DNA from 2 places in the Lachnospira rogosae (ex Hitch et al. 2025) genome. Region 2 is predicted to be linked to the other one. Evidence: predicted binding sites of a transcription regulator. Region 2 holds the regulator's gene; the other holds the start of a gene.

Region 1 (17,228 bases), 260 kb from region 2:
AAGCTTCATTGTGACATTAGCTGACTTAGTTGTTGCATTATATACCGCTGAACCTGTATTCTTAATTGTAAACTCAACTGCTACTACCTTACAGCCGCTATCTGCCGGAACACATACAGCATATGCATCTGTTGGATATCTGTTACCTACCGATACCTTCTTATAGCTAACAGTAACACCACTAAGACCTAAGGCTTCAGTAATGCTTGCCGCCTTAATACCTGCCTGAGTTGTTCCTGTTGTACTTGTCGTACCTGTCTGTCCCACGGCTGTTGTTGTCTGCTTGTTAGCTGCTGTTGTACCAGTAGTATTATTCTTTCCAGTAGTTGTTGTACTCTGTCCTGACTTATTAAATGTTGGATTACTAAGCTTAGAATACTTCCATTCATTAGCATAGGAATGTCTAAGCAGAGTACCTGCTATGTATTCAGCTACAATATCATTCTGTTCATTGTCCATTGTTACATCATCAGCACAACCTGCCAGCGCAAATACACATACTGCTGACAAGACAGCTATAGCTATCTTCTTCATATAATCTCCATTCCTGCGTTCCTCTAGTACGCACCACAATTCAATTCAACTATATGAATTCTATCATAATTTGCAATCAAGGTCAAACCAGAACTCAACTCCATCAGAAACATTTCTCACACCGCATTGCTTACCCATAGATTCAACAATCACCTTAACAATTGAAAGCCCTATTCCGTTACCGCCATACTCTCTTGTTCTGGCTTTATCTACCTTATAGAACTTCTCCCATATATGTTCAATATCCTCCTCGGGTATATTCTTTCCAGAATTGTATACAGTAACCCTTACATTATCTTTATCAATCTGTTCAACATTCACTTTAATGATGTTCTCATTACAGCAGTGATTAATTGCATTAGAGATATAATTAGTTATCACCTCTTCAACCTTATATTCATCTGCCCATACATAAAGAGGTTCTTCACTCATAAATGTCTGTATTGTTAGTTCCTTCTGTGAAGCCCTTAATTCATTAGCGGCGGCTACTGACTTTACAAGCTCATTAATATCGAATCTTTCCATAACAAGCTCATCTTCACCAAATTCAATCTGGTTAAGCGTAAGAAGTCTCTTCACCATATTATTCATCTTGTTGGCTTCATCTATAATAACATCACAGTAGAAATCCATACTCTCCGGATCATCTGTAATGCCTTCCTTAAGCCCCTCTGCATAGCCCTGAATAAGTGCTATAGGTGTTTTTAATTCGTGTGATACATTTGATAAGAAATCTGTTCTCATCTGCTCAAGCTTTTCCTTCTTATCAATATCTCTTTGGAGTTCAAGGTTGGCAGCCTTAAGCTGTGAAATATTCTCCTCAAGCTTATGGGACATATTATTCATACTATCTCCCAAAAGTCCTATCTCACCTTTATCATCGCCCTCATAATGTGCCTCAAAATCAAGGTTAGACATTCTCTCTGCTATATCAGAAAGCTGCTTTATAGGACGTGAGATATATGAGGATAACACAAATGCCGCAACAACACCTATAAGAAGTGTTCCTATACCAACATAAGTTATAAGCGTATTAGAAATGTGCACGTTATCTTTGACACTCTGTATAGGAGTCCTTATAAGAATAAAATCACCATTATCCAATGTTCCCCATAATTCGATATAGTCATCTAACAGACGACTGTCATATACTTCCTGAACTGTATATTTATCATTCTCAAGTATAATCTCCCTGACCTCGTTAGCTCCGTTGCCTGACATATCGATAATCTTTTCCGGAGGTGTCTTCTTATCACCATTGTTATCAGAATTACCACCAAATAATGCTGACTTATCACTATCTGACAAATCACCAAAATCATTTTTCATATTATTATCATCTGTGCCACTTCCGCTGTTCTGGCCATTCCTGCTATCAGAAGAAGTACCATTATTATCAGTGCTTCCGTCTGTGTTAGATGAATCACTATTACTCTTAGATGGTATATTCTGGAAAATATCATTATTAAATATACTCTTTTTCAATCTTTCCAGAAGCATCTCATCTCCGTGAGTGCTTACATAAAAAGTCGTCCAGTCACTATTTACTATAATCATAGATATGCCCTTAGAGGTCGATATCTGTTCAAGATTATTCCGTAAATCTGTTTCTGAAATACTATCATCTGAATATTGTATACACGCATCATTTACTGAACTATATGCGTTCAACATCTCCTGCTGTTTATCTTCCATATAGAACTTTTCTGAAAATATTATATTAAATACAAGAAGAAGAACTATAAGAACACATATCATTCCACCAATCAGCAGCGTTATTTTAAATTTAATCGAATGTTTATTCATCTTGGTATTCCTCAGCTAATACTAAGTTAAATTTCAAACTTGTATCCCATTCCCCATATAGTCTTAATATAATCACCCTTATCTCCCAGCTTCTTTCTAAGCTTCTTAACGTGGGTATCTATTGTTCTAGCATCTCCAAAATAGTCATAATTCCATACGTTATTAAGTATCTTCTCCCTTGATAATGCAAGACCTTTATTATCAACAAAATATGTAAGCAGTTCAAATTCCTTAAAGCTTAAATCAATCTCCTGTCCGTCAATCTTAACAATATGTGCGGCTTTATCAATAATAATTCCACCTACATCTGTCACCTCACTGCTATCAATGCTGTAACTTCTTCTAATAAGTGCATCAACTCTTGCTGTAAGAATCTTAGGACTGAAAGGCTTTGCTATATATTCATCTGCACCACATTCAAATCCATTTAATTCGCTTGATTCATCGCTCTTAGCTGTAAGCATAATAATAGGCACTTTAGAATTCTTTCTAATCTCCCTGCATACATCCCAGCCATTCATCTTAGGCATCATAACGTCAAGAATAACAAGTGATATATCCTTATCCGCATAAAATCTGTCAAGTGCTTCCTCTCCGTCACCAGCTTCAATAACTATATATCCTTTTCTTGTAAGGAAATCACTTACAAGCTTACGCATCCTGCTTTCATCATCAACCATTAATACTTTAATATTATCCATTGTATACTCCAATCCGTGTTAATAATTACTTTAAATATGTCTATATAACTTCTATAATATTATATAAGGCAAAAGCTAAAGCACATTTTGCCACTCTTTATTGTATATTAAATAATAATTATGTTAAAAATGTGTCCTTAATGTTAAGAAAATGTGTTTACTGCTTTTTAATTACCTCTTTTTATTGTTAAGTTCCTGCTCCCTTGCCTTTAAAGACTCCTCTTCCGACTGCAATTCCTGCTGCCACTGGGCATACCTGTTCTGGATTGTGACCTCATAATTTAATATATTAGGGTTAGAACTTGTCTTTAATATTACAAACATCGCAATAATTACTATAACAAGAATAATATTTAATACCATAGCCCTTATGAAATTATTCCTGTATTTTGCTACCTGAATAGACAGATTTCTTAGTTCACTCTTAAATTCTATCTGTTCCTTTCGTTTGTCGAGTGCTTCCTGTGTATCCGCATTTATCGGGATAGGCTGGATTTTGTCATTAGGTATCTCACTGCTCTTGTATAAAAATGTCTGTAACTGCTTAAGGTAATTCATTCCTATCTGTGTCGAGAATAATTTACGTTCTATTATTTTATTATAAAGATTATATACCTGCTTAGGATCTTTCGTATTAGTCTTTGCCGACACATATTTAATAGCATTAAGTTCATCTTTGGCCAACTGGGCATCTTCTTTAGTATTAAACTCATACCCGCCAACCATATGCTTCTTGACTTCCTTGTCCATATGCAGACCTCCTATTCAACAGTAATATCATCTTCTTCTATCTTTATCACTTTCTTTAATTCGCTGTAATCGGTTTCTATCTGAAATCCTATCTTTCCAGCACTGAAAAATATTGTATCTTCAATATCAAGCACACTCTTATCTATAACAGTTCTAAAGAACTTCTTCATACCAACCGGTGAACAGCCACCGTGAATATAACCTGTAAGCGGAAGCAGTTCCTTTGACTTTATCATCTCAATATTCTTCTCACCTACACATTTGGCAGCTTTCTTAAGGTCGAGTTCTTCTGCTACAGGAACCATAAACACGTAATGATTGCCGCTCTTGCCTATTGTAACAAGTGTCTTAAATGCTCTCTTAGGGTCTTGTCCAAGTGCCGCCGCAACTTCCACACCGCTTACTGCACCTGACTCCTTATATTCGTGTACTTTATATTTAATCTTCTTCTGGTCAAGACTTCTCATAACATTAGTCTTATCTGCGGACATAATATATTCCTCCAATTCTATAATAATTGCCTTTAGTCAAAGTATTTAAACTCCTCGCAGGAATTGTAAATTGCTTTGCATTAATAATAAAATAATCAGCACACAAATGCAATCAATTCAACTATTAAATCTTATCACTACATATAAAAATCTACTGCTGTGCACATTCCATTATAATCTTCTCACACATATCATACCCTAGCTGTGAACTATTTAATGTCAATGTGTAATTTCGTGCCATTCCCCACTTCTGGTCTGTATAATAACGATAGTTAGTCATACGTCTTTTATCAATATCTGCTGTCATCGCTACAGCCTCAGTTTCTGTGACATTATATAATCTGCATATTCTCTTTACTTTTTCAGGCATATCTGCGTGTATAAAAATATTAATAACATCCGTCCTGTCTTTTAATATATAATCAGCATTTCTTCCTATAATTACACAGCTATCATTTTCTGCTATTTCAAGAATTACTTTTCTCTGAGCCTCATACACCATATCTTCTACTGATTTTCCTGTTGTATCACGTCCTGTAAGTGCATATGCAAACAACCCTTTTTTAGGTGATAGTTCTGCATTCTGACTGATATACTCTTTTGAAAATCCCAACTTTTCTGCTATCTGGCTGATTATATCTTTATCATAATATTTCATTCCCAGCTTCTTAGCGACTTCTTCTCCGATAAATCGTCCACCGCTTCCAAACTCCCTGCTGATTGTAATAATTTTATTTGCCATATGTAAGCCTCCTCATTCAATTAAAATTTTTCTTATTTCAGATTTGTCACAGACTAATCCATTTTATGAATTTATTCACTTAACTTCTCTACTTTATTTTTTCTGATTTTCTTTAAAAATACATATCCAGCCAGACAAGCGATAATCTCTGTTATTGGAAATGCCCACCAGATAAGCGATACACCAGCCTGTCCATTTCTTACAAAAGCAGAAAATATTCCCGCCAATGGCAATATTATAATAAGCTGTCTAAGAAGCGATATAACCAGTGACTCTATTCCACCATTTAATGCCTGATAAATTCCCTGATACGCAACATTTATTCCTGCAAATATAAAACTTATTGAAATAATTCTCATTGCTCCTATGAAATATTCTCTTGACTGCCCTGCATTAAATAAAGCTGCAAATGCACCTGGAAAAATCTCTGTAATCGCTGCCCCTGCAATCATAAGTACAATTGTATATATAAGACCATATTTTATTCCGTCTTCTATTCTCTTTCTACTTCCCATTCCATAAGCAAATGCTATTATTGGTGTAATTGCATCTCTTAAACCAAAAGCTAAGAACAATACAAACTGCTGAACTTTATAAAACAGTCCATATGCCGTCTGTGCAGAAGGATTGAACTTCAAAATCAAATTCATAACATAAACCATAATAGACATAAGTGCCTGTGCTATAATCGCTGGAAGTCCGATTGCATAAATTTCTTTTATAATTCCGGCATCTGGTTTCATATATTTAACACTATGCTCAAATTCCTTATTTAATTTTATATGGAAAATAAATAATAATCCTGCTGATACAACCTGACCAATAACTGTTGCATATGCAGCACCTTTTACTCCCATCTGTGGAACAGGTCCTATACCATATATCATAATTGGGTCCAGAACAATATTTACAACTGCCCCAACTACCTGTCCTATTGTGGAATAAAGTGAACGTCCTGTTTCCTGCAATCTTGGCAGCTTTCTTATTATTACCTTGTCCAAGCGTTCTTGCAAGAAGTGCATTTGTTCCTACACCTGTTCCAATTCCTATTGCTACCATAAGCATCTGAACAGGAAATACCAATGTCAGTGCATTAAGTGCCGCTTCACTTCCAACTTTCATATTTCCAACGAATGCACTGTCTACAATATTGTAAACCGCCTGTAATGCCATTGATAAAATCATTGGTATACCCATCTGTACCATAAGCCTATTTACTGGCATTTCTCTCATTCTGTTACTTTCTGCCATCAAAATCCTCCTTTTTCTGCATAAAAAAAGTGTGTATTTATCCCGTAAGCTGGACTTACGCTGATAAGCTACACACTTTTTAATGACAATTATATAATTATTAAAATGCGTATAATTACGCACAAAAAAAAGAGCAGCAAAACTGGATTTACGCTAGTCTGCTACTCGTTTGTTAGATATTATATTTCTTATTTTTTAAAAAGTCAAATAAAAATTGCTCTGGTTTTTATAAGAAATTTTTATAATGATATATTCTTTTGTTAATATAAAAATCGAAAAGTTGCTAAGTGGACCTGAGGGGAGTCGAACCCCTGTCCAAAAGCCCATCCGCTGTTCTTCTACTATCATAGTCAGTTATTTGACATTCCCTTATGCATACGGGAACTAACACCCTTATGCACTTAGTAGCTTCATAATACGTCCATAACCGCAAAGCTTAAGCTATGTCGTTTCTCACATATTCGAAGCCTGGATCCTAAAGTGTGAGTGCTCTAGGTCAGACTGCTGCAACTTAGGCAGCGTATGCTAAATTATCTTCAGCGTTTATATTTAAGTTCGCCATTTAACGCATTGCATACGGATAGCTTCACCAGTTTCAAAACCCCTGTCGAAACCTTTACAAGCCCATATATTAAATTATAGTCTTTAACGACCATATAATATATAACATTATATACCACTTAAAGTCAATATATTCTTATAAATAAAAAATTAATTTTTTTATAAATTATGATAAGATGAGCACAAAAGTGCTCACCTTAAAAGTTTTGCCTTTACCAGCCGAACACCCTCATCATTGCAATCTAACCATTCAAAACCTACCCCAGATTTCTAATCTTAAAGTCTTTAGCTGCCTCCCGCTGCTGGTCTTTCTTCGCTATTGAATCTCTCTTATCGTAATTCTTCTTACCTTTTGCAAGACCTATCTGCATTTTAACCTTGCCATATTTCAGATAAACCTGCAATGGCACAAGTGTATAGCCCTTGGTAGAAAGCTGTCCTGCAAGCTTATTAATCTCACTTTTATGAAGAAGCAGCTTCTTAGGTCTTAATGGGTCTTTATTGAAAATATTACCTTTTTCATAAGGTGTGATATTCATATTAATGGCAAATACTTCCCCATTAATTATCTGTATATATGACTCTTTGATAGAACATTTTCCCTGTCTTATTGACTTAACCTCAGTTCCGCAAAGTTCAAGCCCTGCTTCAAGCTTATCTTCTATAAAGTAATCAAAATACGCTTTCTTGTTGTTGGCAATTAATCTGTTGCCGCTTGCGCTGTCTTTGCCCATACATATCCTCCATTATCTAATTACTTAATTGCTTACTATTCTTCATAATCCTGTGCAAACATAAAATCTATCGTTCTTGATATTTCATTAGTATCAACAACAACAACCCTGACTTTCTGTCCAAGCTTATATGTCTGATGAGTTGTTTCATTAAACATCTCGTAATGATTTTCATCAAATACATAGTAACCACGCATATTATTGACAGAAACCATTCCTTCTATTGTATTAGGAAGTTCAACATATATGCCCCAATTCGTTACTCCTGATATTACACCATCAAAATACTCTCCGATATGTGCACTCATATACTGAACCATTTTCAGCTTATCAGTATCTCTTTCTGCCTCATCTGCACGGCGTTCAGTTGCACTCGCCTGTTCTGCAACATCTGGAAGGATTTTATCATAATGAAGCTTTCGCTTCTCACTCATTCCTCCATGAAGACATTCTTTAATTATTCTATGAATTTGCAAATCCGGATATCTTCTTATTGGCGAAGTAAAATGGCAGTAATATTTTGCCGCAAGTCCGAAATGTCCAATACATTCCGCTGTATACTTAGCCTTCTTCATAGACCTTAATGTAAGTCTGCTTATAAGATTTTCCTCGTCACTTCCCGCTATTTTTTCAAGAAGCTTCTGTAATTCTTTAGGATGAATTTCATCAGTTATATGCATTGAATATCCAAAATTATTAATAAATGTAGATAATTTTAATATCTTTTCCGGGTCAGGATTTTCGTGTGTTCTATAAATAAATGGTACTTCCTGCCAGAAATAATCTTCTGCTACTGTCTCATTAGCAGCAAGCATAAAATCTTCTATAAGCTTAGTTGCTACATTTCTGTCATATGGCTTAATATCTACAGGCCGTCCATCTTTATCAAGAATAATCTTAGATTCAGGAAAGTCAAAATCTATTGAACCCCTCTTAAATCTTTTCTTTCTTAATATATCTGCACATTCCTGCATAAGCTTAAACATATCTACAAGCTCTCTGTACTTTGCACATTCTTCTTTATCATTATCTTCAAGTATCTTTTTAACAGATGTATAAGTCATTCTTCTATTTACATTGATAACTGACTCGCATATCTTATGGCCTATTATGTTACCTTTCATATCTATATCCATAAGACAGCTTAATGCCAGTCTGTCACAGCCTTCATTCAGCGAACATATTCCATTGGAAAGCTGGTGCGGTATCATAGGAATAACCCTGTCAACCAGATACACGCTTGTTCCTCTCTTAAGAGCTTCCTTATCAAGTGGACTGCCCTCTTTAACATAATGACTTACATCAGCAATATGCACGCCAAGATGATATATATCATTTTCTTTAGTTAATGATACTGCATCATCTAAATCCTTAGAGTCCTCACCGTCTATTGTCACCATAACAACATCTCGCAGATCCGTCCTGCCTGCTATATCATTGCCATCAACCTCATCTGGTATGCCCTTTAATTCCTTCTTAACACTATCTGGAAATTCTTCTGGCAGGTCATAGGCTTTTACTATTGATAAAATGTCTGTTCCCGGATCATCCATATGTCCGATTACTTCAATTATCTTACCCTCAGGATTCTTTCTTGCACTGCCGTAGCTGCTTATCTTAACTACTACTTTACTGCCTGTAACCGCTCCTATTTCGTGTTCCTTAGATACGAATATATCACAGCCAATCTTCTGGTTATCAGGCACAACAAATCCAAAATTCTTATTCTTCTGATATGTTCCAACCAAAGTCTTAACTTCGTGGTCTAATATCTCTATTATCTTACCTTCACGTCTTCTATCACCATTCTTCTGTGCTGTAATTACAACTTTAACTTTGTCGTGATAAAAAGCATCCTTAGTATCACTTGCTTTGACAAATATATCATCATCCTGCCCATCTACAACAACAAAACCAAATCCCCTGCTTGTACTCTCAAATGTTCCTACAAGTGCAACATTATCAGGCTTCATATATTTCCCCTTCTTGCTTACACCTATAGTTCCGTCTGCAACTAAAGAATCAAGAACCTCCTGAAGTTCGTGTCTTAATTCTTTAGGAATACCAAGAAGAATTGCTATCTCCTTTGTCTTCATAGGAACATATAATTCATTATTGAGTATCAAATCAGCAAGGTTTTTCCTTCTTTCCTTGAAAACACTACTTTTCATAGTTTCCTCCATTCCATTACTATAATTCAACATCAATCTGCAATATAATATATATTTAATATTTATTACACAAAAACGCCCTTAAGATACTATATCTTAAGAGCGTTAATGTTATCAATTAGAAATTAATATTTAAAATAATAGCTATTACAACGAATAATACAGCAAGAACTTTAGTAATAGTTACAAGCTTACCTTCCATTGAACGACCTTTATTCTTACCCCAGTAAGTATCAGCAGCACCACTAATAGCACCTGATAAACCATTCTGTTTACTTTCCTGCATAAGAACTACTATTGTTAAAAATATACATACTAATATAAATATACCCATTAAGACTATTCTTAATGTATCAGCCCATGACATACCAAACATATATCAAACCTCCTATTGCAATAATCACAATGAATTGATTATAACAAATAAATATTAAATGTGCAACTAATATCTATAACTAATTGTCCATCTGTGCACTATATAATCCTATCTATGAATTATTTCTTAATAAGAAGTGATTCTCCTGTCATCTCTGCCGGCTTCTCCATTCCCATAATCTCAATAAGAGTTGGAGCTATATCACAAAGTCTTCCACCTTCTCTAAGTGTATATGCTTCATCATAATTGACAAGAATAAATGGAACTGGATTAGTTGTATGTGCTGTATGTGGTGCACCTGTTTCATAATCTATCATCTTCTCTGCGTTACCATGGTCAGCACATATGAATAATACTCCGTCAACATCCTTAACAGCCTGTACAGCCTTGCCAACAAGCTCATCTACCTTTTCTACAGCCTTAACTGCTGCCGGAATAACACCTGTGTGACCAACCATATCAGGGTTCGCGAAGTTGATTACGATAACATCATACTTATCTGACTTAATTGCCTCAACTAAATCCATACCAACCTCTGGAGCACTCATCTCTGGCTTAAGGTCATATGTTGGGACATCCTTAGGTGAGTTAACAAGAAGTCTGAACTCATCTACATTAGGATCTTCAACACCACCATTAAAGAAAAATGTTACATGTGCATACTTCTCTGTCTCAGCAAGACGAAGCTGCTTCTTGCCATTATTAGCAAGGAATTCGCCAAATGTATTCTTGATTTCTTCTTTCTTGAATGCAACTAACTTGTTAGGGATTGATTCATCATAATCCTTGAAGCATACAAATGTAGTTGGAATATATTCTCTTTCAAAACCTGTAAACTTATCATCACAGAAAGCTCTTGTCATCTCTCTTGCTCTATCTGGACGGAAGTTAAAGAATATTACTGAATCGTCAGGCTTAACAACTGAAAGTGGCTTGCCATTCTCTGTTATTACTGTAGGAACAACGAATTCATCTGTAACATCTGCCGCATAAGACTCTTCAAGTGCCTTAACTGCATTATCTGCTGACTTTCCTTCACCTGTTGTAAGTGAAAGATATGCTTCCTTTACTCTGTCCCAGTTATTATCTCTATCCATAGCATAGTATCTTCCCGCTAAAGAAGCTACTTTACCAACACCAATCTCTGCCATCTTGTCTTCAAGCCTGGCTACAAAATCTTTAGCTGAAGCTGGAGGTGTATCACGTCCATCAAGGAAAGCGTGTACATATACATTAGAAACTCCATTCTTCTTAGCCATCTCAAGTAAACCATATATATGTGAAATGTGGCTATGAACACCACCATCTGATAAAAGTCCGAAAAGATGTAAATCGGAATTATTCTTCTTGCAATTCTCCATAGCAGCAAGAAGTTCTTCATTCTTATAGAACTCTCCGTCTTCTATAGCCTTTGTTATTCTTGTAAGATCCTGATATATAATCCTGCCAGCACCAATATTCATATGTCCAACTTCTGAATTACCCATCTGACCATCTGGAAGACCTACATAAAGTCCAGATGCGTTACCCTTAACAAATGGATATTCTTTCATTAACTTATCCATAACAGGAGTATTAGCCATAGCTATTGCATTACCCTCTGTTCTATCACTTAAACCATAACCATCAAGTACCATTAATACAACTGGTTTCTTACTCATATTATTTTCCTCTTTTCTAAGATAGCAATATCTTTAATATTCTCTCTAATTATTCCTGTTGTATGATAGCATACTTATTACTAATTTGCAATTTAGAATAATTATAATTATATTAAAAAGCAATAAGCCATACCTGGAATTACTTCCGTATATGGCTTACTATGTATCTTATTATATATTGTAATTAACAATTTCACAAAAATCCGGCTTAAGACTTGCACCGCCTACAAGACCGCCATCTATATCAGGCTGCCTGAATAATTCTGCAGCATTACCAGCATTAACAGAACCTCCATAAAGAATTCTTATTGAAGAAGCTACTTCTTCTCCATATAACTTCCTTATATCTAATCTTATAGCCTCACATACTTCCTGAGCCTGAGCTGATGTAGCAACCCTGCCTGTTCCAATAGCCCATATAGGTTCATATGCAATAACACACTTCATAGCATCTTTAGCTGACACCTGTAAAAATGCTGCGTCAATCTGCTTATTAATGAAATCCAATGTTATGCCTTCTTCTCTCTGCTGGATAGTCTCACCACAGCATATAATAGGTGTCAATCCATATTCAATTGCTTTTCTTACTTTGCGGTTGATGCACTCATCATCTTCACCAAAATATTGTCTTCTTTCTGAATGTCCAACTATAACATAATCAACACCAGCCTCTTTTAACATTCCTGGTGAAATCTCACCCGTATATGCACCTTTTTCTTCATAGTGCATATTCTCGGCACCAACCTTAATATCTGTTCCTTTGACTGCGTCTACAACTGGTATAATGTCTATTGATGGAACACAAAACACTACATCAACATCACGATTAGAGAACTTATCACGAAGCTCACATACAAGCGATACTGCTTCCTTTGGTGTCATATTCATTTTCCAGTTTCCCGCAACTATCTTCTTCCTCATACTACAATCACGCCTCCATACAATATAACTGATCAGCTTATTTATCATTATTACCAGCTCAGTTATTTTAATAAAAAAATTATATCATACAAATTTATAAAAAGCCACTAATAATGCAAATATTTAAAATAAATACAATGTATGTACCTAAGTATTTTATATATACAACATATTGTATTAAGACAAGCTTAGTTTTATGATTATTTTCAAACAAAAGGAGCCGTATATATCAATATACAGCTCCTTTTGTGTATTGCCCGACTGAATTAACTGTCAATTAACCAATCAAAGCTATATGTTTATGTCAGTAAACACTCTATTTGTCATTAGCTGCTACTACACCTGGGAGTTCCTTACCTTCAAGGAATTCAAGTGAAGCACCGCCACCTGTTGAAATATGTGTCATCTTATCACCGAAACCAAGGTTATTAACTGCGGCTGCTGAATCACCACCACCGATAATTGTAGTAGCATCTGTAAGCTGAGCTAATTCTTCTGCAACAGCAATAGTTCCCTTTGCAAAGTTAGGGAATTCAAATACACCCATAGGTCCATTCCATACTACTGTCTTGGCATCTTTAAGAGCATCCTTGTAAAGCTCACAAGTCTTAGGTCCGATATCCATACCCATATCATCATCTTCCTGGCATCCAGCTTCAACTACATGGAAAGGAGTATCGTTCTTGAATTCCTTTGTTACTACTGTATCAACAGGAATAAGCATCTTAACACCCTTAGCTTCAGCCTTAGCCATCATTTCCTTAGCATAGTCAAGATAATCTTCTTCAACTAATGACTGTCCAACGTGACCACCATGAGCCTTCTGGAATGTGTATGACATACCGCCACCGATAATAAGTGTATCAACCTTATCAAGAAGGTTGTTAATAACAGAAATCTTTGAAGACACCTTTGAACCACCAAGAATAGCTACGAAAGGCCTTACTGGATTATTAACAGCATTTCCAAGGAAATCTATTTCTTTCTGCATAAGGTAACCAACTACTGCTGTATCAACATACTTTGTTACACCTACGTTAGAGCAGTGTGCTCTGTGTGCTGTACCGAAAGCATCATTAACAAATACATCAGCGATTGAAGCTAAATCCTTAGAGAATTCATCACCATTCTTTGTCTCTTCTGCTCTGAAACGTGTGTTCTCAAGAAGAATAACATCTCCATTATTCATAGCTTCAACAGCAGCTCTTGCATTGTCACCAACTACTGTATCATCAGCAGCGAACTTAACTTCCTGTCCAAGAAGCTCTGAAAGTCTTTTAGCAACTGGTGCTAATGAAAATGCCTTATCAGCTCCCTTTGGCTTACCAAGATGTGAGCAAAGAATAACCTTTCCTCCATCAGCTATTAACTTCTTTATTGTTGGAAGTGCAGCAACAAGACGTGTTTCATCTGTAATCTTATCACCATCTAATGGTACATTAAAATCACATCTGCATAAAACTCTTTTGCCATTAACGTTGATATCATCAACTGACTTCTTATTAAGCATATCTATATCCTCCAAATTATCATTACTAGCTTATTGACAGTGACCTGTAAACAACCCAGGTATGCCTGTTCTGTCCCGCCATACAGCAGGACAGTCTTAACATACTTATCAAAATACCGGAGAATGAATTCTCATCTCCGGTATTATTACAAGTTAAATAAATTAACCCTTAATGGTCAATGTATATTATAATTACTTGCTTAATTCAGCGAAGTACTTAATTGTTCTAACCATCTGGCTTGTGTATGAGTTCTCGTTATCATACCAAGAAACTACCTGAACCTGGCATCCACCGTTTGGAAGTTCGTTAACCATTGTCTGTGTAGCATCGAATAATGAACCAAATCTCATTCCAACGATATCGCTGGATACGATAAGTTCTTCATTGTAACCAAAGCTTTCTGTAGCAGCAGCCTTCATAGCAGCATTAACTTCATCAACAGTAACCTTCTTAGCTACAACAGCGTTAAGGATTGTTGTAGAACCTGTAGGTGTAGGAACTCTCTGAGCAGCTCCAATAAGCTTTCCATTAAGTTCTGGGATAACAAGACCGATAGCCTTAGCAGCACCTGTTGAGTTAGGAACGATGTTGCAAGCACCAGCTCTTGATCTTCTTAAATCACCCTTTCTCTGAGGTCCATCAAGTATCATCTGGTCACCTGTGTAAGCGTGAATTGTGCACATAATACCTGATTCGATTGTTGCACAGTCATTAAGAGCCTTAGCCATAGGAGCTAAGCAGTTAGTTGTACAAGATGCAGCTGAGATAATCTGATCATCTGCTGTAAGTGTTTCGTGGTTAACATTGTAAACGATTGTCTTTAAATCGTTACCAGCTGGAGCTGAGATAACAACCTTCTTAGCACCTGCATTGATATGAGCCTGAGCCTTAGCCTTTGATGTATAGAAACCTGAGCACTCAAGAACTACGTCAACATCAAGATCTCCCCATGGGCAGTTGTTAGCATCTGGCTCTTTGTAGATCTTAATTGTCTTACCCTTTACTGTAATTGTACCAGCTTCATCATCAGCTGTTACCTGATCTTCCTCACCGAAATCAACATATCTTCCCTGTGATGAATCATACTTTAAAAGATGAGCTAACATCTTAGGGCTTGTTAAATCGTTGATAGCAACTACTTCGTATCCTTCTGCACCGAACATCTGTCTGAATGCAAGTCTACCGATACGTCCAAAACCATTAATCGCAACTTTTACTGACATAAAAATAAATCCTCCTAATATAAAGATTGTTAATAAAAAATCAACTACATTGTATTCTACATAAAACAATTTAAAATATCAAGTGTTAATTCCTATTTTTTACAAATTATTGTATATTTCGCCATTCAAATTAAACTTTTTACCATATTCCATTAATCTTATTATATCTAGTCTGTTCTGAAACTCACTAATCAGCTTATTTTTTCTCTTTTATCTCTGCTAACACACAGTCCGCAAGATTATTAGCGTGATCTGACATTCTCTCAAGATTAGACAAAATATCAAGGAATACAACACCATTAGATGGCTTACATAATCCAGAAGATAATCTCTCGATATGTTTATTTCTTAATTCTTCTTCTAAATCATCAACCTCGTCTTCTATACGGCATACATTATCTGCTGCAACCCTGCTGAACTTTTCCCTGGCTTTAATTGCCTCTGAGAAACAGACAATAACCTTTTCAGATAACTTCTTGAGTTCTTCCATTCCATGCTGGGAGAATATTATTTCATTATCTATCTTGTATTTGGCAAGATCAGACATATTCTCTGCATGGTCTGACACTCTCTCAATATCAATAATCGCATGGAATAAATCATTAATAAGTAAATGTTGTTCTTCCGTTATGGAAAGATTATTAACCTTTATGAGATATTCTGTAAGATACTTTTCATAGAGGTCAACCTTGTGTTCCGTCTCTATAACTTTATCTATCATATCCTGATCATTGTTCATAACAGCACTTACCGAATATTTTATATTATCCAGTGACAGATTGCCCATTATGATAACTTCGCTGAGTGCCCTGTCAACCGCTACTGATGGCTGTTCTAATATTCTGCTGTCAAAATGTCTTGATAACTCTGCCGCATAACTGTCGCTTGCCTCTAATGAAGCATTTTCTTCATCTTCAGTCTTCTCTCTTATAATTATGCCTGAAAGTTTAACAAGCAGACTTCCAAATGGCATCATTATAGTTGTACATATTATGTTAAAGAACGTATGGAATATAGATATTTCCACACTTGTTATATTATGCACAGCTAACGCAGGTTTAAACATAAATAATATAAAAGCACCTGTTCCAAATATAACTGCTCCCGCAACATTAAATAAAAGATGCATACAAGCTGCTCTCTTTGCATTCCTTGTTGTACCAGCACTTGATATAATTGCAGTTACACACGAACCTATATTCTGCCCCAACGTAATAAATACTGCCGCATTGGTAGTAACCACTCCATTAATTGCGAGTGTCTGTAATATACCTACTGATGCAGAAGAGCTTTGTAGAATTGCTGTTACTACAATACCAATTGCAATGCCCAATAATGGATTACTTCCTACTACTTCAAACGCTTTTGAAAAAATAGGTGCATCTGTATATGGAGATATCGACTCTGACATAAAATCAAGTCCTAAGAATAAAAGTCCGATACCTACAACTATCTCTCCTGCCATTTTCTTTTTAGGCTTCTTACTAAACAATACAAGAATTGCACCGATTCCTACAAGCAGAGGTGCATAAAATGATGGCTTTAACACTTTGACAGCATCTCCGAGCTGTCCTAAAGATACAATCCATGCTGTTATGGTTGTACCAATGTTAGCACCCATTATAACTCCTACAGCCTGTACAAGTGTCATAAGACCAGCATTAACAAATCCAACAACCATAACTGTTGTCGCGCCACTACTCTGAATTATGGCTGTTATAAATGCTCCAACAAGAACAGCTAATAATCTGTTCCTTGTAAGATAGCCTATGAGCTGTTTCATCTTGCTTCCCGC
Region 2 (17,228 bases):
GCTAACAATATAGGAAGCAGAATATACATAGTATATGATGGTTCGGTTGTAAGTTATCCAACAGTTAATCAGGCTATAACAGGTGGTAATGCTTCTATTACAGGTATGGAAACATTTGATGCGGCAGATAATCTTGCTACATACATAAGAATTGGATCTATTCCTCTTACACTTAATGAAGTAAGCTCTAATATCGTAGGTGCACAGTTAGGACACGATGCAATTCATACAAGTCTTATAGCAGCAGCTATTGGTTTTGCATTGTTATGTGTATTTATGATTGCTATATACAGAGTACCAGGTGTTGTTGCAACACTTTCGCTTATTATATACACAACATTAGTATTATTCCTTGTAAGTGTATATGATCTTACATTAACACTTCCGGGTATTGCCGGTATCATACTTGGTATTGGTATGGCGGTTGATGCCAATGTTATTATCTATACACGTATCAGGGAAGAGATAGCCGCAGGAAAGAGTGTTGAGAATTCTATTCTTGCAGGTTACGACAAAGCTACATCAGCTATCGTTGATGGTAACGTAACAACACTTATTGCAGCTATTGTACTTTATATATTCGGTACTGGTCCTGTTAAGGGATTTGCAACAACTCTTGCAGTAGGTAACATAGTTTCAATATTTACAGCACTTGTGATTACTAAAGTTATTATGAAGCTTCTTTATAACTTTGGTCTTACTAAGCCATCGATGTATGGAAAGACAACACATAGAAGAACTTATGATATTCTTTCAATTAAGAAATGGACTATTACGGTTTCAATTGTTCTTATTGTTATTGGTTTTATAACAATGGGAGTACAGAGTGCACTTGGTAACAGAGCACTTAATTTCAGCCTTGAATTTGTTGGCGGTTCAACAACAAGCTTTACATTTGACAAAGAATATTCACAGTCAGAGATAGAGAATGATATTATTCCTGTAATCAGGGATGCTGCAGGTATAACAGAAGTACAACAGCAGAAGGTTCAGAACTCAACTAAGGTTTCATTTAAGACAACAGACCTTTCACTTGAGCAAAGAGAAGCTGTTGAGGAAGCTGTAACAGCTAAGTTCCCTATTGAAGATGGTTCGATAGTTGAGACAGACACAATCAGCTCATCTGTCAGCAGTACTATGAAGAAGAATGCTATTCTTTCAGTAATTCTTGCTACAATAGCAATGCTTATATATATCTTTGCAAGATTCAGGGATATCAAATTCGCGCTTGCAGCTGTTATGGCTCTTTTACAGGATGTATTAGTAGTTATTACATTCTATGCAGTATTCAGAGTGCCAGTAGGTAATACATTTATTGCCTGTATGCTTACAATAGTAGGTTACTCAATTAATGGTACAATCATTATATTTGACCGTATCAGGGAAATGTTAAAGAGTGCTAACTCTAAGACTAATATTACAGAGCTTGTTAACTCAGCTATAACAAGTACATTAACAAGAAATATTAATACAACAATAACAACTCTTATTATGCTGGTTATGTTATACATACTCGGTGTAACATCAGTTAAGGAATTCTCACTTCCACTTATTGTTGGTATTATCGTAGGTTTCTACTCATCAGTATTCCTTACAAGTTCATTCTGGTATATGCTTGGTGGAAAGAACAGAGGAGTTATTGATGAAGCAGTTAATAAAAGAAAAAAAGCAGAAAGCATAGGTAAAGACGGAGCTCAGGTATAATAAATAATTAATATAATGGCTTTGTAAAGCAGTAAAATGGTGCATCATCAAACGATGCACCATTTTTAATACAAGCAATATTGCCATAAGAATGGAGAACAAACGTGAACAGCAAATGGATGGTATACGCCAAAAAAGCAGATTTTAAGCAGATAGCCTCTGAATACGGAATAGATCAGGTTCTTGCCCGTATAATAAGAAATAGGGATATATGCGGCAGTAAAGATATAGATATGTATCTTAATGGGAATCTTAACGATATACATAATCCTCATAGTATGAAAGATGCCGATAAATTTGTTGATATTATTACTAAGAAAATAGAGGAACATAAGCCTGTAAGAATAATCGGAGATTATGATATTGATGGAATATGTTCTATTTATATATTATTCTGCGGCTTAAAGGCGGCAGGAGCAGATGTGGATTATGTTGTGCCGCATAGGATAAATGATGGTTATGGAATTAATGAGCATTTAATAGACAATGCAATCAATGAAGGGATTGATACAATTGTTACCTGTGATAATGGAATAGCTGCATATAATCAGGTCAGGTATGCAAAGGATAATGGAATTACAATGATAGTGACCGACCACCACGATGTTCCATTTGAGATAAAGGACGATAAAAAGGTATACATTGTACCTCCGGCAGATGCAGTTATTAACCCTAAACAGGCAGATTGTGATTATCCATTTAAGCTGTTATGTGGAGCAGGCGTTGCATATAAGCTTATAAGCCTGTTATATGACAGATTAGGGCTTGATAAGAAAGAGCTTGAAGATTATATTGAATTTATGGCAATAGCCACTGTAGGTGATATAGTCGACCTTATTGACGAGAACAGAATAGTAGTTAAATATGGCCTTAAGCATATTGCACATACAAAAAATACAGGGCTTAGGGCACTTATAGAGGAGTGCCAGCTTGATATTAATAATATAAGCTCATATCATATAGGCTTTGTAATAGGACCATGTCTTAACGCCAGTGGACGTCTTGATACAGCAAGACAGGCAATTGAACTTATGCTTTGCAAGGATAATGAAAAGGCACATAATATGGCAAAAGAGCTTATAGCCCTTAATAATGAAAGAAAGTCAATGACAGAGCAGGAGACGCAGAAGGCAATAGAATTAGTAGAGAATACTGGTCTTCTTAAGGATAGAGTGCTTGTTATATATTTAAAGGACTGCCACGAGAGCATAGCTGGAATAATAGCAGGCAGAATTAAAGAAAGATATTACAGGCCTACATTTGTTATTACTAATGCTGAGGACGGGGCAAAAGGCTCAGGACGTTCAATCGAAGGCTATAATATGTACGAAGAGATTAATAAATGTAAAAATGTTCTCACTAAATATGGTGGACATCCTATGGCGGCTGGTTTATCATTAGCAATATCTGATATTGACATATTCAGAAAAATGCTGAATGATAATGCGATACTTACAGATGAGGATTTAATTCCTAAAATGTGGATTGATGTTCCAATGCCTGTATCGTATGCCAATATCCGGCTGGTTAACCAGTTAAAGCTGCTTGAACCATTCGGAAAGGGTAATGAAAAGCCGGTATTTGCAGATAGGAACTTATATGTAAAGACAGCTTCAGTTATTGGAAAGAATAAAAATGTTCTTAGATGCCAGTTAGAAACAGAGGACGGAACTTATGTACCTGCTGTACAGTTTGGAATTAATAATATAGATGATATTCCAAGGGCAGGAATGAGAATTTCTATAATATATTATCCGGATATCAATACGTTTAACGGAATAATGTCATTACAGATAATTATAAAGGAATGGAAGGAAACAATATGAGAGAGAGAATGAGGAAACTGACAGCTGCTATTCTTATGCTTGTAATGGTCAGCGTAATGTTTACAGCCTGTGGCAGTAACAGCAGTGATAAGTCAGACAATGCAACACAGGAAAGTACAAGTGCGTATGTAAGCGAAGACATAAAAGTAGCTGCACTTAAAGGACCTACAGCTATCGGAATGGTTAAGCTTATGAGCGATAATGAGTATAATAAAACAGCTAATAATTATACATTTCAGATAGAGGCGGCAGCAGATGCATTTACAGCAGACCTTATAAAGGGCGATGTCCAGATTGCAGCTATGCCTTGTAATGCGGCGGCAACACTTTATAATAAGAGTAATGGCAAGGTATCTGTTGTAGGAATTAATACACTTGGCGTGTTATATATACTTGATAATAAGGGCGAGGTAACTAATGTAAGCGACCTTAAAGGACGTACAATATACACAACAGGTAAAGGAACTACACCTGAATATACATTAAGATACCTTTTAAATACCAACGGAATTGACCCTGATAAGGATGTACACATTGAATTTAAGTCAGAGGCTTCCGAGGTTGCGGCTATTATGGCATCAGCGAAGGAAGAAACTGTAGCTATGCTTCCACAGCCATTTGCTACAACAGTTCTTATGAATAATAAGGAAGCAAGAATAGCTCTTGATGTTACTAAGGAATGGGAAAATGTATCAAAGGACGGAAGTACAGTAGTAACAGGTGTAATAGTTGTCAATACAGAATATTACAATAACCATAAGGCTGCGGTTGACAAGTTCCTTGAGGAATATAAGCTTTCAGCAGATTATGTTAATGCAAATGTAGATGAGGTTTCAACACTTGTAGAAAAATATGGTATAACAAAAGCCGCAGTTGCAAAGCAGGCAATACCTAAATGCAACATAACAATAATAACAGGCAGTGATGCCAAAGACAAAATAAGCAAATATTTAAATGTTCTTTACGAAGCAAATCCAGCTTCAGTTGGTGGAAAGCTTCCAGAGGACAATTTCTACAAATAAAATATATAAGAATGATGCATAGTTAAAGCAGTAAAAGCGGTAAAAGCAGTAAAAAGGCAATTCATTAGCAGAAAAATCGGTAGATATGATAATTCTGTATGAATTGCCTTTTTTATTATAATTAATGTGAATGTCTGTTAATATATTCTGTCTTGTATTTAGAGTAAACAATCTTCTGGCTGTTATAAAGACTGTAGTAGCCAGAGAGCATATAACTTATTGCTACGCATATAATTACGAATTTCATTGAACCAGCACCAAACATTTCAATTGATAATATGAAAGAAGTGAGTGGGCAGTTAGTTACGCCACAGAATACGCTTACCATACCGCACGCGGCACATAAGCCGATTGGAAGTCCGAATACAGGAGCCAAAAAGCTTCCAAGAGTTGCACCGACAAAAAGTGTAGGGACAATCTCACCGCCTTTAAATCCACCACCTAATGTAATGGCTGTAAACAGCATTTTTAAAATAAAGACATACCACGAACAGCTTGTTATAAAGCTTGCCGCAATCATAGGAGCACCAGCACCAAGATAATCAGTAGTACCGGTTATATATCTTAAAATAATAACAAGCACACCAGCTATTATAATACGGATATATGGGTTGCTTAAGTATTCAGAATATATTTTGGCTGATGAATGAAGCATATAACAGAATACAATGCTTGCGAGGGCAAATATTACTGACATTATCATAAATCTTATTCCGGTAGATATGCTTAGTTCACATATTTCGCTTATTATAAACATAGTTGGTGTTATATTGAATAACCCAGCTACGCCGGAAGCAATAAGTGCGGATATAATACAGGGAACAAGTGCGGCGTAATACATAACCCCCACACTTATAACCTCCATAGAAAATATGGCTGCGGCTATAGGAGTTCCGAAAAGAGCAGAGAAACAGGCACTCATTCCGCACATAATCATAATTCTTGTATCTTTGTCGTCAAAATGTAATATTTTGGCGATAAAATTGCTTAAGGAGCCGCCAACCTGCAGGGCTGCACCTTCTCGTCCTGCTGAACCACCGCAAAGATGTGTAAGCAGTGTTGATATTATAATAAGAGGAGCAACACGGACAGGAACTTCTGCATTGGACTGGATTGCTGTTATTACAAGATTAGTTCCTGTATTCTTGTCTTCGTGCGTAAAATGGTACATAAGAACGATTATTATACCGGCAGCAGGAAGAAAGAATAAAGTGTAAGGGTGTTGGATCCGAAAGCTTGTTACATATTGTAAAGCTTTATAAAATAATGCTCCGATAAGTCCTATAAAGCTTCCTGTAAATAAAGAGCAGAGAAGCCATTTGATAAGTGTTAAGGCTGCCATTCTTGCTCTTTGAAGTGTTTCAAGAGTAATATCAGGACTTATATCTAATATATCAGAGAGTTTTTTCATCAGGTTATCCTCTTTTCTTAGAGTGTTCACGTTAGTCGAACTTCTTTTTACTCATATTGCTGTTGTGATATTCAGGGTTATTAGTTACATCTTCTGTAAAAAACTCTGGCATAATGTAATTGTCAGCTTCTTCTATAGTGTTAAATTCAACTTCTGCAATAACAGTGCCGTTGAATGCTCCTTCAAATATGTCAAGTTCAATAGTGTATCCGTTACCATCCGGAATTTCATAACGCTTTTTGGTTATTATATTACCGTCAGCTTTTTTAATCAAATGTTCATACGAGTCTTTGGTGAGTGGAAGATTGTATTCTTCACGTGCTATCATACCACTGCCTTTGTAAGTAAGATAATAATCATCATTATCACGTCTTACCCTGACTACAGGTTTAGTTGAAAGATAACCCTGTTCAATATATCTGCAATTATAATTGTCCAGATTATCTGGCAATTGTGCAACTAAGAATTTACGTTCTATTTCCATAGTGTGTCTCCGTTTTCTGAATTTCATTGATAATATTTATATGTATCTATAAATACATATAAAAAAGACTGTCACCTAAGTGACAGTCGCAATATCCACTATCGAATATTAATTATTTAGCTGAGTTAACAGTATCCTTTAAAGCCTTACCAGCCTTAAACTTAGGTGCCTTAGAAGCAGGAATTTCAATAGCCTTACCTGTCTGAGGATTCTGACCTGTTCTAGCAGCTCTTTCAGCAACTTCGAAAGTACCGAAACCAACTAACTGAATCTTGTCACCATTCTTTAACTGTTCAGCAACAGTTTCTGTGAAAGCCTTTAAAGCCTTCTCAGCATCCTTCTTTGAAAGTTCAGCCTTCTCTGCGATTGCAGCAACTAACTCTGTCTTATTCATAATAAACTACATCCTCCTTAAATGAAATAAGTAATAATAAGTATAGGTTATTTATACTCCATATAGGTAATTTTGTCAATAAAAAACGCTTAAGAATTGCCTTATTTCGGCATTTTTCGCTGTTTTTGGTATTGGAATTATAATGTTAATTCCCCCCATTTATCATATAGCTCATCAAGCTCTTTGCTAAGAGCTTCCTTCCTGGTGTGTATTTCCATAAGTTTGGCAGTATCACTGCTTATGGCAGGGTCGGCGTACATATTATCAAGTTCCTCAATCTCAGCCTCAATTAAAGCCATACGTTCTTCAGTACGCTTGATTTCGTTTTTAATCTTCTTTTGCTGTGCCTGCTTTACCTTTTCTTCCTGCCAGTTAAGCTTTGAAATGGCTGAATTGCTGGATTTAGAAGTGTTATTGGTTATTGGTTTTGCTCCTAGTATATCCTTTTTTTCAAGATAATAGTCATAATTACCAATATAATTAACAACTGTTTTATTGGCAAGCTCAATAATTCTTGTTGCAGTAGAATTAATAAAGTATCTGTCGTGTGATACGAACAGGACAGTACCTGTGTAACTATTAAGTGCATTTTCAAGAATTTCCTTTGAAGTGATATCAAGGTGGTTAGTAGGCTCATCTAATATAAGGAAGTTGGCATTAGAGAGCATAAGTTTGGCTAATGATACACGTCCGCGCTCGCCACCGCTTAAGTCTTTTATATACTTAAATACATCTTCATTGGTGAATAAAAATGCTGCAAGTGTATTTCTTATCTGTGTATTATTAAGGTCTGGGTAAGCATCCCTGATTTCATCAAAAATAGTCTTGTCAGGGTCAAGAACGTGGTGTTCCTGATCATAATAACCAATATTTACTTTAGCACCAAGATATATCGAGCCTGAATCGGCAGGTATAATTCCATTAATTAATTTTAATATTGTTGTCTTGCCTGTTCCGTTACTTCCGATAAGTGCTACGCGTTCACCACGTTTAATCTGGAAGCATATGTTATCAAAAAGAACAGTTCCGTCAAAACCTTTAGTAAGGTTGTCTACAGTAAGGACATCATTACCGCTTATTACATTAGGTTCAAGCTTAATATCCATTTTGTCGTTTAAAATTTCAGGCTTATCGACAAATTCCATCTTGTTAAGCATTTTTTCACGGCTTTCAGCTCTTTTAATAGATTTCTCACGGTTGAACTGTTTAAGCTTTGTTATAACCTCCTCCTGATGTTTAATTTCACGCTGCTGGTTAAGATATTCCTTTAGCTGCATATTGCGCAGGATAGCTTTCTTTGAAGCGTAATCAGTATAGTTGCCTGAGAATACAGTTGCATTGCCATTGTCTAACTCGATAATCTTGCTTACTATCTTGTCAAGGAAATATCTGTCGTGGGCAACTATAAGTACAGCACCACTGTAGTTAAGCAGATAGTTCTCCAGCCAGCTTATAGACTCCATATCAAGGTGGTTGGTAGGCTCGTCAAGAAGTATAATATCAGGCTTTGATAATAAAAGCCTGCCAAGTGCAACCCGTGTCTTTTGTCCGCCTGATAAAGTATTAACATTAAGTGTGAAATCTTCTTCTGCAAAGCCAAGGCCTTTAAGAACACCAGTTATCTCGCTTTTGTAAGCGTAACCGTTGTTTAATTCAAACTCGTGGTTAAGGTCTGAATATTTCTTCATAAGTGTTTCAAGAGCTGTATCATCTGCTGATTTCATCTGGTTCTCAATACTTCTTAGCTGTGCTTCCATATCAAGGATATATTGCTTCACAGATAAAAGCTCATCATAAATGGTGTTGTCTGAATTAAGATTTTGCTGCTGTGAGAGATAACCTAAAGTCTTGTCCTTAGCTAACGTTACAAGTCCTGTGTCAGCAGGTTCAATTCCGGTTATAATCTTTAAAAGAGTAGACTTTCCAGCACCGTTGATACCAACGATAGCTGCTTTTTCGTGGTCTTCAATATTAAAAGAACAGGATTTGATAATAACATCTGTTCCAAAAGATTTACTTATATTATTACAGGAAAGAATCATAATAACAGTGTTCCTTTCTTTAAATTAATTAGTTGAATTATACTTGCTTTAAGAATAAATTGCAATTTTTTTGACTTATTTCTTCCTATAATGTATTATTAAAAAGTTAGACTAAGATAAGTGTATTAAATTTAAGAAATGAGGAAATGAATGAAATTTGACGAGTTAAACATTGATGAAAGAATATTAAGAGCTATTGAGGATATGGGATTTGAGGAAACTTCACCTATACAGACACAGGCAATTCCAGCTGTATGTGAAGGTATTGATGTTGTCGGACAGGCACAGACAGGTACTGGTAAGACAGCAGCATACACAATTCCTATGCTTATGAAGATAGACCCACAGATAAAAAAGCCTCAGGCAATCGTACTCTGCCCTACAAGAGAGCTTGCTGTACAGGTGGCTGAGGAGATAAGAAAACTTGCCAAATATATGAGTGATATTAAAGTTCTTCCAGTATATGGAGGACAGGAGATAGTAAGACAGATAAAGTCATTAAAGACGGGCGTACAGATTATTGTTGGAACTCCTGGAAGAGTTATGGACCATATGAGAAGAAAGACTGTTAAGTTTGATAATATTAATATGGTTATTCTTGATGAAGCTGATGAAATGCTTGATATGGGATTCAGGGAAGATATGGAAACAATTCTTACAGAAACGCCAGAAGACAGACAGACAGTAATGTTCTCAGCTACTATGCCAAAGGCTATTATGGATATTGCAAGAAACTTCCAGAAAGATGCCAGGATTATAAAGGTAGTAAGAAAAGAACTTACAGTATCTAATATAGAACAGTTCTATTATGAGGTAAGACCTAAGAATAAGACAGAAGTATTGTGCAGGCTTATTGATATATACAATCCAAGACTTTCAGTAGTGTTCTGTAACACTAAAAGACAGGTTGATGAGCTTATATCAGAGCTTAAGGGCAGAGGTTATTTTGCTGATGGAATACATGGTGATATGAAACAGCAGCAGCGTGACAGAGTAATGGATGACTTTAGAAGCGGCAAGGTAGACATACTTATAGCAACTGATGTAGCAGCAAGAGGAATTGATGTTGATGATGTAGATATGGTATTTAACTATGACATTCCTCAGGATGAGGAATATTATGTTCATAGAATTGGAAGAACAGGGCGTGCAGGAAGATCTGGAATGGCACTTTCATTTATAAGTGGCAAGGAAGTGTATAAGTTAAAGGATATCGAGCGTTACTGTAAGACTAAGATACTTGCAAAGCCTGTTCCATCATTGGATGATGTTAAGAACACCAAGCTTGATAATATGTTTGATAAAATCAGACAGACAATCGAAGAGGGTGGACTTACAGATATGGTTAATCTTGTTGAAGAACACGTTAATCAGGAAGAATATACATCTATGGATATGGCAGCAGCACTTTTAAAAATGCTTATAGGTGATACCCTTGACAGAGAAGATGAAGTAGAAGAATTCCATTTTGATACAGATAAAGATGATTCAAGAATGGTAAGACTCTTTATTAATATTGGAAAAAAGGATAAAATAAAGCCAGCTAATATTCTTGGAGCTATTGCAGGTGAATCTGGTATGCCTGGCAAGCTTGTAGGCGCGATAGATATGATGGACAACTATACATTTGTTGATGTACCAGCTATACACGCAGAGAAAATTCTTAAGGCAATGAATGATAACGTGCAGATTAAGGGACGCCGTGTTAATGTTGAGAAGGCTAACCAGTCAAGAGGCAAGGGCAGAGGAAAAGGCAAGCATAAGGACAAAGCAAGAAAGAATAAATAAATGAAAAAACAGGTGACATTAAGCAGTATAAACAGGGCAGAAGTATTAAGGTACTTAGGATACAAGGGAATAGGGGCAGATGAGACAATAAACAGCCTTATAGATGAATGTGAGGCAGAGGTCTTAAAAGCGGCAGTTCCAAGATATGTATACAGGGTAGTGGATGTGACACAGGTCGATGAGGGCGTAAGGCTTGAAGGGACTTCTGTTACATTAAAAGGAAACTCAATTAAAGAACATCTTAAAGGCTGTAATAAAGCGGCACTTATAGCAGTGACAATCTCTGATGGAATAGACAGGATGTTAAGGGTGATGCAGGCCTCAGACCTTGCCAGGGCTGTAATATCAGACAGTATGGCAAGTGCAGCAATTGAACAGGTATGCGATAAGGTTGAGGCTGTTATTAAAGAGGAACTTCCAGAGTATAACCAGACATTCAGGTTTGGAATAGGATATGGTGATCTGCCTTTGTCACAGCAGGGCGAATTCTTAAAAATACTAAATGCACCTAAGCTTATAGGGCTTAATATAGGAAAGACTGATATGATGACACCAACCAAGTCTGTAACAGCAGTTATTGGGCTTACAACCGGAGAGGTCAGTTCACAGAAAAAAGGATGTATGTCGTGTAACCTTAAAGGTACATGCAGATTCAGGGAAGCAGGAGGACATTGTAATGAATAAACTAAAAGAACTTTTACAAAAGGATTATGTAATTCTTGATGGTGGTATGGGTACTATGCTTCAGGCGGCAGGAATGAAGATGGGTGAAACACCTGAGATGCTTAATATTACAGAACCAGAACTTCTCATTTCCATACACGAGCAGTATCTAAAGGCAGGTGCAGACATAATATATGCCAATACATTTGGTGGCAACAGATATAAGCTTGAAGAATGTGGGCATTCAGTTGATGAACTTGTAACAGCGGGAATTAAAAATGCAAAGAAGGCGTGTGCCAATGTGAATCCACAAGCACTTGTAGCACTTGATGTAGGACCTATAGGACAGCTTCTAGAGCCAACAGGTACATTAAGCTTTGAGGAAGCTTATGAGATGTATGCTGAGATAGTCAAGGCTGGTGAGGCGGCAGGTGCAGATCTTGTTGTATTTGAGACAATGACAGATCTGTTAGATGTGAAAGCGGCAGTGCTTGCAGCAAAGGAGAATAGCCAGCTTCCAATAATGACGACTATGACATTTGAAGAAAATATGCGTACATTTACAGGATGTCAGATATCTTCATTTGCACTTACAATATCAGGACTTGGAGTTGATGCCTTAGGTGTCAACTGTTCACTTGGACCTAAGGAACTTGAGCCGGTTATTAAGGAACTTACAGGCTGGACTAATCTTCCGGTTATAGTAAAGCCTAATGCAGGACTTCCCGACCCTGTTACTAATGAATATAATGTGACAGCAGAGCAGTTTGCTGAATTTATGAAGGATTTAAGAAAGTATGGCATTAAAATATTCGGTGGTTGTTGTGGAACAACTCCTGAATTCATAAAGTGCTTATCAGATATGTTACATAAAGAAGGCAATTTAGCAAAAGAACCAGTGAAAATGCCATCGGCTGTATGCTCAGCTACAAGCACAGTTATAGTTGACCAGCCAAGAGTTGTAGGAGAGAGAATTAACCCAACAGGTAAAAAGGTATTTAAGCAGGCACTCTTAGATAATGATATGGATTATATACTTGGACAGGCATTAGAACAGACTGGTGCGGGTGCTGATATTCTTGATGTCAATGTAGGACTTCCGGGAATTGATGAAAGACAGATGATGGTTGATACTGTGAAAGCACTTCAGTCGGTTGTGGATGTGCCTCTCCAGCTTGACTCAACTATACCTGAGGTTCTTGATGCTGCATTAAGAGTATATAATGGTAAGCCGATTGTCAATTCAGTTAATGGAGAAGAAGACTCTCTTAATAACATTCTGCCAATAGTAAAAAAATATGGTGCGGCAGTAATTGGCCTTGCTCTTGATAAAGATGGTATTCCTAAGAAAGCAGAAGACAGAGTTGCCATAGCAAGAAAGATTATGGACAGGGCAATAGCTATAGGAATTCCTAAAGAGGATATATATATAGACTGTCTTACACTTACAGCCTCAGCCGAACAGGAGGGGGTAATGGAAACGCTTAATGCACTTTATGAGGTTAAGCATACTCTTGGCTTAAGGACGGTGCTTGGTGTATCGAATATATCTTTCGGACTTCCTAACAGAGTGCTTGTCAATCACATTTTCTTAACAATGGCTATGCAGAATGGTCTTGATCTTGCGATTATTAACCCTAACATATATGAGATGATGGGGGCAGTAAGGGCATATAAGCTTCTTGCCAATATAGATAAGAATTCTGTTGATTATATTAAGGCTTATGCTTCAATGCCTAATATAAGCAAGATTAATCCAATGAATACAGCGGCAAATGCAGTACAGGGTGGTCAGACAGCACAGGCAGGTGGAAGTGTTAATCTTAAGGATAAGAAGGGCAGTTATACCTGTGATGACTTATTCTATGCAGTAGAGAAAGGTCTAAAAAATGAAGGTGCAGCAATAACAGAAGAACTTCTTGCAGGTATGGATTCTATGGACATTGTTAATAATGCCTTGATTCCTGCACTTGATAAGATAGGTGAGGAGTTCGAGAAGGGAACATTATTCCTGCCACAGCTTATAATGGCGGCTGGCGTTGCACAGGGAGCGTTTGAGGTTATAAGAAAACATATGATTATGAGCAATAATGCACCTGTAAGCAAGGGAAAGATTGTTATTGCGACGGTTAAGGGAGATGTCCACGATATTGGAAAGAATATCGTAAAGGTACTTCTTGAGAATTATGGTTATGAGGTTATTGATCTTGGAAAGGATGTTGAATATCAGGTTGTTGTAGATGCGATTAAAGAAAATGGTGCGAAGCTTTGTGGTCTGTCAGCACTTATGACAACAACACTTGTTTCAATGAAAAAGACAATAGAACTTATACATAAGAACAATCTTGATTGTAAGGTTATGGTAGGAGGAGCAGTGCTTACTCCTGAATATGCTAAGGAAATACATGCGGATTTCTATTCAAAGGATGCAAAGGAGTCTGTGGATATTGCTAAGAGAGTGCTTGGATAGAGTACATTTCTTTACTTTTTAGCAAAATAGTTATATAATTAACATTAATTTTGAAGGCTGATGGGAAGCTGGTAATTACAGGTTTCCCATCTCCTTTTCGTAGCAGTATTGCACAGGAATGGAGAATGTTATGGAAGAGAATAAGAAGATTTCATCGGCTGTTATAAGAAGATTGCCAAGATATTACAGATATCTGGGCGAACTTATAGAAAGTGGTGTTCAGAGGATTTCATCTAAAGATTTAAGTGTGAGAATGAAAGTTACAGCATCACAGATAAGACAGGACCTCAATAATTTCGGAGGTTTTGGACAGCAGGGATATGGATATAATGTGAAGTATCTTTATGATGAGATAGGCAAGATACTTGGAATAGACAGGAAGCATAATATGATAATAATAGGTGCTGGTAACCTTGGACGTGCTATTGTTAATTATACAGACTTTGAGAAGCGTGGTTTTGTTATATGCGGCGTATTTGATAACAATCCAGAGCTTAAAGGTGAAAGCATTCACGGAATAGATATAATGATGATGGATCAACTTGCCGATTTTATACATAAGAACGATATAGAGATAGTTGCACTGACAATACCAAAGCAGGCGGCTAAGGAAATCGGAAAGCAGGTTGCAGATGCAGGAATTAAGGCTATATGGAATTTCGCACATACAGATCTTAATCTGCCAGATGACGTAATAGTTGAGAATGTACATTTATCAGAAAGCCTTATGAGACTTTCTTACACAATTGCCAATAAGCACTCATAAAGATATTAAATCCAAAGGGGGAATTGATGGTGTCTAAGATAACTTATGAATTGTTAAAGAATAGTGATGTATTTAAGAATATTCCGATTCTTACGCTTGATGAGCGATGGTATCACCTTATTAACGAGAAGAATAAGACAGATGAGATTGCGTATTGGGAGAAACAGGTTAATGAACTGCTTAAGAAGCAGGGAAGAATTAATAATGACATTAAAGACATCAAGAAGCTTAAAAAGCAGCTTATCAATGATGTTGTTGAGAATATGGAAGATGATGATTCAAGCAGGCAGAAGCAGAAGCGTATGAGCCAGAACCAAAGACTTATACAGGAGTCTAATGACAAGATAGCTTCGCTTGAAGATGAACTCTTAGAAGTACCAAGAGAATTGGCAAGGGCTAACGAGAAGCTTCTTACAGAGACACTTAAAGCCTGCTATGACAGAATGAATGCCAATACAGAGGATATAGAGGTACTTGATAAGTGGATTAATGCTACAAGAGTCAAGCTTAAGAAGAATATTCTTATAAAACAGGATAAAGAAACTGTTAATAATAATATGTATTCTCTTATACACGATATTATCGGACCTGAGAATTGTAGTGCAGTTGACAGAATTAATGAAGGCAATGTAGGAGATAAGCAGTAATGAGATATGTATTAGATGCGGCTTCTATGAAGAATGTGGATTCTTATTCAATTAATACTCTTGGTATACCATCAGTTGTGCTTATGGAAAGAGCCGCACTCTCAGTGACAGAAGCTATTGAAAGCAAGGTTAAAGGAAATATACATACAGACATTATATGCGTATGTGGACGTGGCAATAATGGGGCAGATGGACTTGCGGTGGCAAGACAGCTTTATCTTAAGGGCTACAATGTGGATGTGTATATAATTAACTCACACGCTTCTACCAAAGAATTCGATATACAATTGAACATAATAAAGAATCTGGGCATAGAATGTATTAATAGCCCGGATTTTTCTAAATATGGGGTTATTGTAGATGCCTTATTTGGCAATGGCTTATCAAGAGAACTGGCAGGAGAGGCCAGAATAGTAGTAGATACAATTAATAAATGCAGTACATCAGTGCGTTCACAGTATACACAGAATAGCGACAATAATGGAAACAGGCTTGTTGTGGCTGTTGACATACCATCAGGTATAAGTGCATCGACAGGTGTGGTTATGGGATCTGCGGTTAATGCTGATATAACAGTTACCTTTGGATTTGAAAAAATCGGACATATATTATATCCAGCAGCTTCATATTGTGGGAAGATTATAAGAAAAGATATAGGTTTTGCACAATACCCGGATATGACAAGGGATATTTTCACATATGATTATAGTGATATATCTGATATGCTTCCGCTAAGAAAGCCTGATGGCAATAAAGGAACATTTGGAAAGGCACTTGTAATAGCTGGTTCAAGGCTTTATGGAGGTGCAGCAGTATTAAGTTCAAGAGCGGCGGCACGTATAGGTGCAGGGCTTGTAAGAACCCTTACGCATATAAGCAACCGTACAGCAGTTATAACGGGCAATATGGAATGTATTGTTGATACATATGATACTGATGAGGAATGTGGAGATTTTGTTAAGAATACAGAGACATTAGTGGATAAATGTATCTGCTGGGCAGATGTTGTGTGCATAGGTCCGGGGCTGTCTATGGAAGAAAGTGCAGTAAAGCTTGTAAGAAGTGTGTCAGCAAAGAAGAATATTAAAAAGCTGTATGATGCAGATGCCCTTAATATAATCGCCCAATATAAAATTGAACTTGATGGCAGTAATGATGATGTAGACTATGAAGCTGGCGGCAATAGTGGTAATGCTTCATATAAAGATGATATGTCAGATAAGAATGTTGTCGTTACACCACACATAGGAGAAATGTCACGTCTTACAGGACTTGATATTGCGGTGATAAAGAATAATCCTATAGATACAGCAAGAACATATTCAAGAGAACATAATTGCGTATGTGTATTAAAAGATGCAAGAACTATTGTTTCTGATGGAGAAAGAGTGTATATTAATATGTCAGGCAATGATGGAATGGCAACAGGAGGTTCGGGAGATGTGCTTTCAGGCATAATAACAGGACTTATGGCACAGGGACTTACTACTTTTGAAGCTTCAGCACTTGGCGTATATATACACGGCTGTGCAGGAGATGAAGCTGCCTTAAGTAATGGTAAGTATTCTATGGTTGCGGGCGATATTATTGACAATATAAAAAATGTGCTTATAAAAGCAAGAGGTGAATAATGAGTAAGTATTACAGAGTATATGCAGATGTAGATCTGGATGCAATCAGGGCTAATTGTATTGAGCTTATGAGCAAGACAGAACCTTCAACAAAGGCACTTGCAGTTGTTAAAGCAGATGGCTATGGACACGGAGATGTGGCTGTATCCAAGGCAGTAAGAGATTTAGTATATGGATATGCAGTTGCTACGCTGGATGAAGCTGTTAATTTAAGAGAAAATGGAATTAATAAGCCAATACTTATATTAGGCTATGTTGAGCCTGAGGAATATGAGGCATTGGTTAAGAATGAAATAGATGCAACAGTATTTGACTATGAGACAGCCAAGGCACTTAATGATGTTGCCTTAAGGCTTGGAAAGGTAGCTTTCTGCCATATC

What was found. The regulator Rex, encoded in region 2, represses fermentation and respiration genes when NADH is low (regulators of the CRP and FNR family bind a similar motif). The targets are predictions, from matches to a motif close to ATTGTTAANTANTTAACAAT.
Region 1: the regulator Rex is predicted to act here: its motif matches at 15,459-15,478, upstream of gap (type I glyceraldehyde-3-phosphate dehydrogenase).

What each region holds. Positions count from the first base shown of each region.
Region 1 is NZ_JBBMER010000002.1:20,419-37,646, forward strand. Features, by position in the region: gene WMO14_RS02530 (DUF4352 domain-containing protein) at 1-534, opposite strand, end outside; gene WMO14_RS02535 (ATP-binding protein) at 598-2,340, opposite strand; gene WMO14_RS02540 (response regulator transcription factor) at 2,367-3,041, opposite strand; gene WMO14_RS02545 (hypothetical protein) at 3,213-3,791, opposite strand; gene ybaK (Cys-tRNA(Pro) deacylase) at 3,803-4,282, opposite strand; gene WMO14_RS02555 (cytidylate kinase-like family protein) at 4,434-5,024, opposite strand; partial or broken gene WMO14_RS02560 (MATE family efflux transporter) at 5,096-6,275, opposite strand; RNA gene ssrA (transfer-messenger RNA) at 6,561-6,901, opposite strand; gene smpB (SsrA-binding protein SmpB) at 7,094-7,570, opposite strand; gene rnr (ribonuclease R) at 7,606-9,741, opposite strand; gene secG (preprotein translocase subunit SecG) at 9,860-10,117, opposite strand; gene gpmI (2,3-bisphosphoglycerate-independent phosphoglycerate mutase) at 10,237-11,778, opposite strand; gene tpiA (triose-phosphate isomerase) at 11,950-12,699, opposite strand; gene WMO14_RS02595 (phosphoglycerate kinase) at 13,016-14,209, opposite strand; gene gap (type I glyceraldehyde-3-phosphate dehydrogenase) at 14,402-15,433, opposite strand; gene WMO14_RS02605 (Na/Pi cotransporter family protein) at 15,630-17,228, opposite strand, start outside.
Region 2 is NZ_JBBMER010000002.1:277,785-295,012, reverse strand. Features, by position in the region: gene secD (protein translocase subunit SecD) at 1-1,704, shown strand, start outside; gene recJ (single-stranded-DNA-specific exonuclease RecJ) at 1,824-3,530, shown strand; gene WMO14_RS03695 (ABC transporter substrate-binding protein) at 3,527-4,552, shown strand; gene WMO14_RS03690 (chloride channel protein) at 4,674-5,963, opposite strand; gene WMO14_RS03685 (CYTH domain-containing protein) at 5,995-6,447, opposite strand; gene hbs (non-specific DNA-binding protein Hbs) at 6,560-6,841, opposite strand; gene WMO14_RS03675 (ABC transporter ATP-binding protein) at 6,979-8,883, opposite strand; gene WMO14_RS03670 (DEAD/DEAH box helicase) at 9,034-10,671, shown strand; gene WMO14_RS03665 (hypothetical protein) at 10,672-11,355, shown strand; gene WMO14_RS03660 (homocysteine S-methyltransferase family protein) at 11,348-13,804, shown strand; gene WMO14_RS03655 (redox-sensing transcriptional repressor Rex) at 13,935-14,570, shown strand; gene WMO14_RS03650 (hypothetical protein) at 14,597-15,217, shown strand; gene WMO14_RS03645 (NAD(P)H-hydrate dehydratase) at 15,217-16,848, shown strand; gene alr (alanine racemase) at 16,848-17,228, shown strand, end outside.